DNA from 3 places in the Stenotrophomonas sp. PS02301 genome. Region 3 is predicted to be linked to each of the others. Evidence: predicted binding sites of a transcription regulator. Region 3 holds the regulator's gene; each other region holds the start of a gene.
What was found. The regulator FliA, encoded in region 3, starts transcription of late flagellar genes. The targets are predictions, from matches to a motif close to TAAAGTTTNNCNNNCNNNGGCCGATAA.
Positions count from the first base shown of each region.

Region 1: QMX81_RS03290 (methyl-accepting chemotaxis protein) is a predicted target of FliA. The motif match lies at 1,582-1,608, and genes of this name have one in related genera.
Region 2: QMX81_RS08835 (GGDEF domain-containing protein) is a predicted target of FliA. The motif match lies at 1,925-1,951, and genes of this name have one in related genera.

Region 1 covers NZ_JASCOO010000007.1:45,826-49,095, forward strand. The annotation lists gene QMX81_RS03275 (MFS transporter) at 1-884, shown strand, start outside; gene QMX81_RS03280 (hypothetical protein) at 975-1,178, opposite strand; gene QMX81_RS03285 (hypothetical protein) at 1,175-1,318, opposite strand; gene QMX81_RS03290 (methyl-accepting chemotaxis protein) at 1,637-3,270, shown strand, end outside.
Region 2 covers NZ_JASCOO010000025.1:37,858-41,127, forward strand. The annotation lists gene QMX81_RS08825 (TSUP family transporter) at 1-103, opposite strand, end outside; gene QMX81_RS08830 (YchJ family metal-binding protein) at 166-561, shown strand; gene QMX81_RS08835 (GGDEF domain-containing protein) at 540-1,847, opposite strand; gene egtB (ergothioneine biosynthesis protein EgtB) at 2,019-3,270, shown strand, end outside.
Region 3 covers NZ_JASCOO010000013.1:7,984-11,253, reverse strand. The annotation lists gene flhF (flagellar biosynthesis protein FlhF) at 1-354, shown strand, start outside; gene QMX81_RS05465 (MinD/ParA family protein) at 341-1,228, shown strand; gene QMX81_RS05460 (RNA polymerase sigma factor FliA) at 1,225-1,971, shown strand; gene cheY (chemotaxis response regulator CheY) at 1,988-2,380, shown strand; gene QMX81_RS05450 (protein phosphatase CheZ) at 2,380-2,994, shown strand; gene QMX81_RS05445 (chemotaxis protein CheA) at 3,000-3,270, shown strand, end outside.

The DNA of each region.
Region 1 (3,270 bases), on a different contig from region 3:
GCGTGCTGGTCGGGCTGTGCATGGGCGGCATCTGGGCCATTGCCGGCGGGCTGGCGGTGCGGCTGGTGGCAACGCGATCGGTCGGCCTGGCCACATCGCTCATCTTTGGCGGCGTGGCGGCTGCTTCCGTGCTGGGCGTTCCGCTTGGCGCGCTGATCGGGGAGCTGCTGGGATGGCGTTGGGCGTTCGTCAGCATGGCGCTGCTGGGGGCCGCCGTCCTTGCCCTGCACTTGGCCGTGATGCCCGGGCTGCCGCCGTCCGGCACGACCAGCGTGCGCCAGTTCGCTCAGCAACTGGGCAACCGCGGGCTGCAGCTTGGGTTGCTGCTGACCTTCCTGCTGGTCGCCGGGCACTTCATCGCCTTTACCTTCGTTCGGCCGCTGCTGATGTCGGTCTCGGGATTCGACGCGCGCTGGGTGGGGCTGTTGTTGTTCGGCTACGGCGCCGCGGGCATGGCCGGCAACTTCCTTGCCGGCATCGCGGCAGCACGACGTACCAGGCTGACGGTGTCGCTGATCGCGGCGGGTCTGGTGCTGGCGCCCTCGCTGTTCCTGACCATCGGGGAGTCGCGCCTGGGCGGTGCCATGGCGCTGCTGGCGTGGGGGCTGGCCTACGGCGGGGTATCGGTGGGCTTGATGACGTGGATGATGAAGGCCGTGCCCAGGGCGATGGAAATCGCCTCCGCACTCTATGTCGGTGCTTTCAATGTCGGGATCGCATCCGGGGCGTGGGTGGGCGGCCAAGCACTGGATCGGCTCGGTCTGACCGCCAATCTCTGGCTCACCGGTGGCTTCGCGGTCGCAGCAGGGGTGGTATGCCTTGCTGGCCGCCGGATGGAATGGACGGAGCGGGAGCCCGACAGGCTCAAGCGGGCAAGGCGATAGTGCTGCTGTCATACAAGACCGGCGTTGCGCCAGTTTTCCCTCCCGTGGCTTGCTCAGCGCACGTCAACGCACTGTGCATGGTTCAGCGCGCTACAGCGTGCTGGAGTCCACCACGTGGCGACCGGCCTGGGTCAAATCGATGTCGCCGTCTTCCGCCTGGGCCGCGTAGCCGGCCTTGACGGCCCAGTTGGCGGCTTCATCGCTGACCGGACGCGTGGCGTTGATGTCGCGCAGGATCTGCCGCTGTTCGTCGGTCAGGTGCGTTGCCGCGCTCGTACCGGTTCCGCCGCTCATGGCGCGCGGGCCTCGACGCTGACCACGCCCTGGGCCAGCCGCGCCCGCTTGGCGCGCCGATGGTTCACCCACCACACCAGCCCCGGCAGGCCGTACAGCAGTGCACCGGCGAGCAGAAAGATCTTGAAGGCGGCATTCATGGCGGTCTCTCTCCGTGCGGTATGGCGTCATGCATCGTGGTCGACCGGATGTGCGGTAACGCACCCCGGGTCCTGCAGCGGCCCCCGGCCGCGATCCCAGTCCTAGTTCAGCGCAGTCGCCGTGAAGGTGCTGTCCCGTCCTTCACTGTCGCACGTTCACGCGCCATGTGAGCACGGGGGCCCTGATCGTCATCCCTTCGTCGTCTGGCGCCGGTACAACGGGATCCATTGGCGAAGCTCTGGCCGCTCGCTGAGATCGGCCCTCAAGTTCAGCGTGATCCCGCCGATACCGGTGCGTCCTTCCGCCTGGAGTACGTGATGTCGGTCGTCCCCCGCCGCCTGTCCTTGTTCGTCGCCCGTCTGGGCGATCGGTTCGGCTTCCGTCTCGCTCAGCCGCCCCGGCTGGCCGCGCTCGGTCGCCTCAGCGTGGCACAGAAACTCAGGGCCAGCCTGCTGATCTGCGGCCTGGGCCTGTTGGCGGTCGCCGTGGTCTACGGCTGGACGGGCCATGATACCGAGCGTGCAGCCCAAACCTTCGCCGCGCACCAGCAGGAGGCCGCACTGGCGGCCACGCTGGCGACCGAGATCGCCGATGCGCGGCGCCTGCAGACCCGCTATGCCAGCACGTTCGATGGCAGCGATCGCGAGGCGTTGCAGGCCGCGCAGCAGCGCCTGCAGGCGACCCTGGCCGAGCTGCAGCGCGATCCCCACGACGCCGGTAGCGCCGGGGCACTACGCGAGCTGGCCGCGCGCGCGGGTGATTTCGCCGAGGGCATCACCGCATTGAATGCCCGGGTGGATGAGATGGGGCGTGGCGATGCCGGCCTGCGTGCGCAGCTGGAGGCGGCGGCTGCCACGCTGGAGGCCAGTGTCGAGGCCGGCGCGCGCCCGGTGTTGATCGCCCAGCTGCAGAAGATGCGGCGCGAGGAAAGCCTGCTGCTGCTCACCGGTGACGCGGCGCACACCGATCGTGCCAGCGAACAGAAGTTGCCGTTCGATCTGTCCCTGGCAGAGGCGCGCCTGGATGCAGAGACGCAGGAAGCACTGCGAACGCAGATGGAGGCATATCAAGGGGCGCTGCTGGCCTACACGGCCGCCCGCATCGGGCTGGATGTGGAAGCGCAGTCACTGGCCGAGAGCGCCGCGCAGATCGGCCCCGGGCTGCAGGCGCTGCAACAGGCGCAGGCGCAGGCATTGGCGGCGGCGCGCGAGCGACAGGCCGCGCGGGCCAGCACCATGGGCATCGTGTTCGCGCTGACCCTGCTGCTGGTGGCGGCCGTGCTGATCGCCACGCTGCTGCTGGTGCTGCGGGCGGTCCGCCAGCCGATCACCGATACGCTCCGCTTCGCCGAGGACATTGCCGAAGATCGACTGGACACCGTCCTGCCGCTCCATAACCCGCACGATGAAATCGGCCAGCTCGCCGCGCGCCTGCGCCACATGCAGCAACGGCTGCGCGAGCGGATCGAGGCCGAGCGCGCGGTGGCACGCGACAACACCCGCGCCCGCCAGGCATTGGACAGTGCGCAGACCGGCGTGATGGTGCTCGACGGTGAAGGGCGGATCGGCTTCCTCAACCACGCGCTGCTCACCGAACTGCAGCTCACGCACGCGGACTGGAGCGGCCAACCCGCGGCCGCCCTGCATCCGGCCTTCGCCAGTCTGTTGCCGATGCTGCAGCGCGGCCAGCGTGCCAGCCGGGAGATCGAGCACGCCGGCATCCGCTATCAGCTGGTGATCACCCCGATCGTGGAGCACGACCAGCTGCTGGGCGCGGCGGTGGAGTGGCGCAGCCGCGCGCTGGAAACCACTGTGGAGAACGAGGTGGCCGCGCTGGTCGATGCGGCCGCGCGGGGCGAACTGCATGGACGGATCGCGGTCGAGGACAAACAGGGCTTCGTAAAGACGCTCGCGCTCAGCATCAACCACCTGCTCGATACCTTCCAGAGCAA
Region 2 (3,270 bases), on a different contig from region 3:
GCAACTGCACCAGCCCACCGCCGCCGACGGCGGCATCCACCAGGCCGGCGATGAAGGCGATCGCCACCAACCACAACAGTTCAGGGGGAACCAGCTCAAGCACGGCGGCACATCGCGGCAGAAGGCGCGCCAGCATACGCCCGGTCATCGCGCGACAATACCCCCATGACCACCGCCCTCTCCGATCCCTGTCCCTGCGGCCACCCACTGGCCTACACCGCCTGCTGCGGCCTCTACCACGCCGGCACACCCGCGCCGGATGCCGAAGCGCTGATGCGCTCGCGCTACAGCGCCTACGTGCGCCACCTGGCCGCGTACCTGCTGGCCAGCTGGCACCCGTCCACGCGCCCGGCCGAGCTGTCGCTGGACGAAGCACCCGGCCAGCGCACCCAGTGGCTGGGGCTGACGATCCACGCACATACCCGCTCAGATGCCGACCACGCCCAGGTCCGCTTCACCGCGCGCTACAAGGTCGGCGGCGGCAGTGCGGTGAAAATGCTCGAACACAGCCGCTTCGTCCGCGAAGACGGCCGCTGGTTCTATCTCGACGCGTTGCCCTGAGCCAGCGCGGTGGCGCGCACCGGCACGGTGCCCTGCTGCCCAAGCGCACGCACACAGTTGCGGCCGGCGTCCTTGGCTGCATACAGGGCCTGGTCGGCGGCCTTGAGCACTGCCTGCGGGCTGTCGGCGACCCGGCTGTCGGCCACGCCGATGCTCACCGTCACCTGCACCACCTCGCCACTGCCACCGCGTCCACGCTGCAGCTGCCCCACCGCATCGTCGCGGCTGCGCGCGGCCCGGTCACGCAGATGCATGCGGACGCCTTCGATCCTGGCGCGGATTTCCTCCACCGACGCCACGCAGGCCGGGGCAGGGCGATCCAGGAACACCAGCGCGAACTCTTCGCCGCCGTAGCGGAATGCGCGGCCACCGCCCCCGATCTCGGACAGGCGCGCGGCCACCAGCTTGAGCACGTCATCGCCGGCATCGTGGCCGTGGGTATCGTTGAAGCGCTTGAAGTGATCCACGTCCACCATGGCGATGGTGTAGGTGGCCCCGACCCGCTGCAGGCATTCATTGAACGCGCGGCGGCCGGGCAACCCGGTGAGTTCATCGCGGAAGGCCATGTGGAAGGCTTCCTGCAGCATCGCCGAGATGACCAGCAACAGCGCCATGCAGCTGACGGCGGGCAGCAGGGCCGGCGAGACGAACACCCGTGGCAGCATCCACCACAGGCAGAGCAGGGCGATCAGCAGGGCGGTGTGCAGCGGCCGGGGCTGGCGCCAGGCCTGTACCGCCAGCGCGACCGTCGTCACCGCGAACAACAGCGCAGGCAGCTGGGCCAGCGCATTCCAGCCACTCGGCAGCCACGGCAGGTGGCGGTCCGACAACAAGGCATGCATGCCGACCGGGCCTTGTGCGGCCATCAGCAGGAAAATGCCGAGGGCCGTCCCGCTGACCACGCCGCGCAGCAACAGGTCCTGGCGCAGCCGTCCGCGTTCGGGCCACAGCCCATGCAGCAGGAACAGCAGTGGCAGCCACCACGACACCGCGTGGAAGATCAGCGGGGTCAGCGCCGAAACAACGCCATCGCGCAGGAACGTGCCGACCACACCATGCAGCAGGGCGAACGCCGAGGCGATGGCCAGCATCAGGCACAGCGCCCGGACGCGGTTGTAGATCAGCGCCAGGCCGACACCCAGGCAGGCCAGCACCATCGGCAGCAGGCGATGCACCGAACTGCCGGCTTCCGCCGCGGGGGTGGCGGCCCACAATCCCAGCGCCACCAGTACTGCAGGCAGCACGAACAGATAGTGACTGGGCTGGCGTAGCAGATGCGTCCGCAAGAAGGGGTCCACGTGGTGGCCGGCGCGCCGTGGCTGCAGCGTGCAAACCGGACTACACAGGCGATGGGTCTTCCCCGGTAGCGGCCTGCGCGTATTCAACTTGAGCAATGTCACCGGATCGATGCGGTGCCATGACGTGGCACTCACCCCGGCTGGTCGATCCTCACCGCAATGAATACCGCCGTCGCTGCCGCACTACCGCACACTGCCGCCCCGCCATCGCCGCTGGCCGTCCGCTACGCCAGCGTGCGTGCACGCACGCTCGCGCTGGCCGCACCGCTCAGTGCCGAAGATGCCATGGTCCAGAGCATGCCCGACGCCAGCCCGGCGAAATGGCACCTGGCCCATACCACGTGGTTCTTCGAGCGCTTCGTGCTGGCGACCCGCCCCGGCTACGCGCCGATCGATGCGGACTGGCACTACCTGTTCAACAGCTACTACCAGAGCATTGGCCCGGCCCATGCACGCCCACAGCGCGGCCTGCTCTCGCGCCCGACGCTGGACGAGGTGCTGCACTTCCGCGCGGAGATCGATCAGCGCGTGCTCGCCGCACTGCAGGCCGGCAATCTGAGCGAGCAGGCCCAGCATCAGCTTCTGCTCGGCCTGCACCATGAGCAGCAGCACCAGGAACTGCTGCTGACCGATATCAAGCACGCGTTCTGGTCCAACCCGCTGCAGCCGGCCTATCGCGCGGATCTTGTCGCGGCGCCGGCCCGTGCGCTGCCGCTGCGGTGGCTCAGCAGTCCCGAACAGATCGTGGAGATCGGCGCGCCGGTCTGGCCCACCCGCCCCACGTTCGCCTATGACAACGAATCGCCGGTCCACCGCGCCTTGGTGCCCGCGCATGCGCTGGCCAACCGCCCGGTCAGCAATGAGGAGTACCGCCAGTTCGTGCAGGCCGGTGGTTACCGCGAGCCGCGCTGGTGGATGAGCGAAGGCTGGACGCTGTGCCAGGAACAGCAGTGGCAGCACCCGCTGTACTGGGATGACGCGCTGGCGCGCGAGTTCACCCTCGGCGGCTGGCGTGCGCTCGACCCCCACGCACCGGTCTGTCATCTCAGCTATTTCGAAGCCGACGCCTACGCGCGTTGGTGCGACGCCCGCCTGCCCACGGAGTTCGAGTGGGAAGCGGCGACGGCCGGCCGCGCCCTGCGTGGTCGCTTTGCCGACGCCGATGCGCTGCACCCGGGCGGCGCGGAGGAGGAGGGCGACATCGTCCAGCTGTTCGGCGATGTCTGGGAATGGACCAGCAGCGCCTATGGGCCGTATCCAGGCTTCCGCACCTTCCCGGGCAACCTCGGCGAGTACAACGGCAAATTCATGTGCGGGCAGTGGGTGCTGCGCGGGGGCAGCTGCGCCACCCCGGCAGATCACCTGCGCGCCAGCTACCGCAATTTCTTCGCGCCGTCGGCCCGGTGGCAGT
Region 3 (3,270 bases):
GACCGCGCCCTGGCGGCCCAGCTGCAGTGGCTGCGTGCCGCCGAGCAGATCCGCACCCTGCTGGTGCTGCCGGCCAACACCAGCTTCGGCGACATGGACGAGGTGGTCCGCCGCTTCAGCGCCGCCAACCCGCAGGGCGTGGTGCTGAGCAAGCTGGACGAAACCGGCCGCTTCGGTACCGCCCTGTCGGTGGCCGTGGATCACCGCCTGCCGATCACCTGGGTCACCGATGGCCAGGACGTTCCTGAAGACCTGCACCGTGCCAGTGCGGCCAATCTTGTACTTCGCCTTGAAGATTTGCGCCGCGCGGCCGATATGCCCTGCAACCCGGAGTTGAACCATGCCGTCGCGTGAGTACGCCAAGCTGACCAAGACCTTCCCGTTGTCGGCTACCCGAAGCCAGCCGCTGGGCCCGGTCCGCACCATCGCCGTCACCGGCGGCAAGGGCGGCGTGGGCAAAACGAACGTTTCGGCCAATCTGGCCGTGGCGCTGGCGGACATGGGCAAGCGCACGCTGCTGCTGGATGCCGACCTCGGCCTGGCCAACATCGACGTGATCCTCGGCCTGCAGCCGAAGGTGACCCTGGCCGACCTCGTCGCCGGGCGCTGCACGCTGGAAGAAGTGATCATGGAAGGCCCCGGCGGCGTGCTGGTGGTCCCGGCCGCCTCCGGTCGCCGCCACATGGCCGAGCTGCAGCCGGCCGAGCACGTCGGCCTGGTCAACGTGTTCTCCGAGCTCGAGCGCGAGCTGGACATCATGATCGTGGATACCGCCGCCGGCATCACCGATGGCGTGCTGACCTTCTGCCAGGCCGCACAGGACACCGTGGTGGTGGTCTGCGATGAGCCGGCCTCGATCACCGACGCCTACGCGCTGATCAAGGTCCTCTCGCGCGAGCGCGGCGTGGACCGGATCCAGGTGGTGGCCAACATGGTGCGCGACCCGAACGAAGGCCGCGTGCTGTACGAAAAGCTGAGCCGCGTCTGCGAGAAGTTCCTCGCCGATGTCTCGCTGAACTACCTGGGCTGCGTGCCGCAGGATGACTGGCTGCGCCTGTCGGTGCAGCGCCAGCAGCCGGTGGTGAAGGCCTACCCGTCCAGCCCGGCCGCCCTGGCGCTGACCGAGATCGCGCGCCGCACCGCCCGCTGGCAGGCCCCGACCGAGCCGCGTGGCGGGGTCGAATTCTTCCTGGAACGCATCCTCAAGCAACGCGGGGTGACGGTATGAAGGGCGCAGCACAATACAAAGAAGTCCAGCGGACCGCGGCCAACGAGTGCATTGCCCAGCACTCGGATCTGGTCCGCCGCATCGCCCATCATCTGGCAGCACGTCTGCCAGCCAGCGTGGAGGTCGACGACCTGATCCAGGCCGGCATGATGGGCCTGATCGAGGCCTCGCGCAGCTACGACGCCGACCAGGGCGCCTCGTTCGAAACCTACGCCTCGATCCGCATCCGCGGTTCGATGATCGATGAAATCCGCCGTGGCGACTGGGTGCCGCGCTCGGTGCACCGCCGCGCCCGGGATGCCGCCGCGACCATCCGTCGCCTGGAGCAGAGCACCGGCCGTGCCGCCAGCGCCACCGAAGTGGCCGCCGCGATGGACATGCCGCTGCCGGATTACCTGCGCCTGATGGAAGACGCCTCGCGGGGCCAGGTGCTGAGCCTGGAATCGCGGATCGAGGACCAGGGCGAGCTGGACACCGTCGCCCAGGGCGGCCCGACCCCGCAGCAGGTGCTGGAACGCGGCGAGTTCGGGCGTGAGCTGGGCAACGCGATCGGCCTGCTGCCCGAGCGCGAACAGCTGGTGCTGTCGCTGTACTACGAGCAGGAACTGAACCTGAAAGAGATCGGCGCCGTGTTGGGTGTCAGCGAATCGCGCGTGTGCCAGATCCATGGCCAGGCCGTGCTGCGCCTGCGGGGCCGGCTGAAGATCTTCGAGGCGGCAGACGCCGGCCTCGAGAACCATTGAAATCGAGGAAAGTGCTTTGAACAAGAACATGCGTATCCTGATCGTCGACGACTTCTCGACCATGCGTCGTATCGTCAAGAACCTGCTGGGCGATCTGGGCTTCACCAATACGGCCGAAGCCGAGGACGGGCATGCCGCGCTGGCGCTGTTGCAGAGCCAGCCGTTCGATTTCGTGGTCACCGACTGGAACATGCCGGTCATGACCGGCATCGACCTGCTCAAGGCCGTGCGTGCCGACGCCAAGCTCAAGACGCTGCCGGTGCTGATGGTGACCGCGGAAGCCAAGCGCGAGCAGATCATTGAAGCGGCGCAGGCCGGCGTGAACGGGTACATCATCAAGCCGTTCACCGCCCAGACCCTGGAAGAAAAGCTCGGCAAGATCTTCGAACGCCTGGCGGCGAGCGCCTGATGGAAACCCTGAGCGACAAATCCGCGCTGGTGCAGCGCCTGCAGGATGCCCTGGCCGCGCTGGAAAGCGGTGACGAAGCCGGTTGGCGCCGGGAAATCGACGCCCTCGCCGCGCTGCGCACGCAGCCGATGATGGCCGGCCTGAACCGCCTGGCCCGCGAGCTCGGCCAGGCCTTGGGCGAACTGCCCAGCCTGCCCAGCGAAGCCGGCGAGCTGGATGACGCCTGCGCGCGCCTGGACCACGTGGTGGCGATGACCGAACAGGCCACCCACCGCACGCTGGACCTGGCCGAAGAATGTCGCTCGCTCACCGAACAGCTGCGCGCCAACGGGTTGACGCCCGACCAGGGCCAGCAACTGGACCGGATCCGCCACAACCTCACCGAAATCGCGCTGACCCAGAGCTACCAGGACCTGACCGGGCAGATCATCCGCCGCGTGGTCGGGATCGTGCGTCGCGTGCATGAGGGCTTCGGTGCGCTCGGCCTGCCCCCGCAGGAAGACGAGAACAAGCGCGACAACAACGGCCTGGCCGGCCCGGCCCTGAAGGGCCTGGATCGCCATGCGGTGTCACAGAACGACGCCGACGACCTGCTCTCGGACCTGGGACTGTAACGATCATGAGTGCTGTGCCAGACGATATCGCTGCCGACTTCATCCTCGAGGCCCAGGAAATCCTGGATCGCCTCGGCGAACAGCTGGTGTCGCTGGAGCAGGCGCCCCAGGATGCCGACCAGCTCAACGCCGTGTTCCGTGGCTTCCACACGCTCAAGGGCGGTGCCGGCTTCCTCGGCATCCAGGCGATGGTCGAGCTGTGCCACGCCGCCGAGGAAACCCTCGGCATGGCCCGCTCCGGCCAGGCCACGCTGCAGGCCCACCACTTCGATGCGG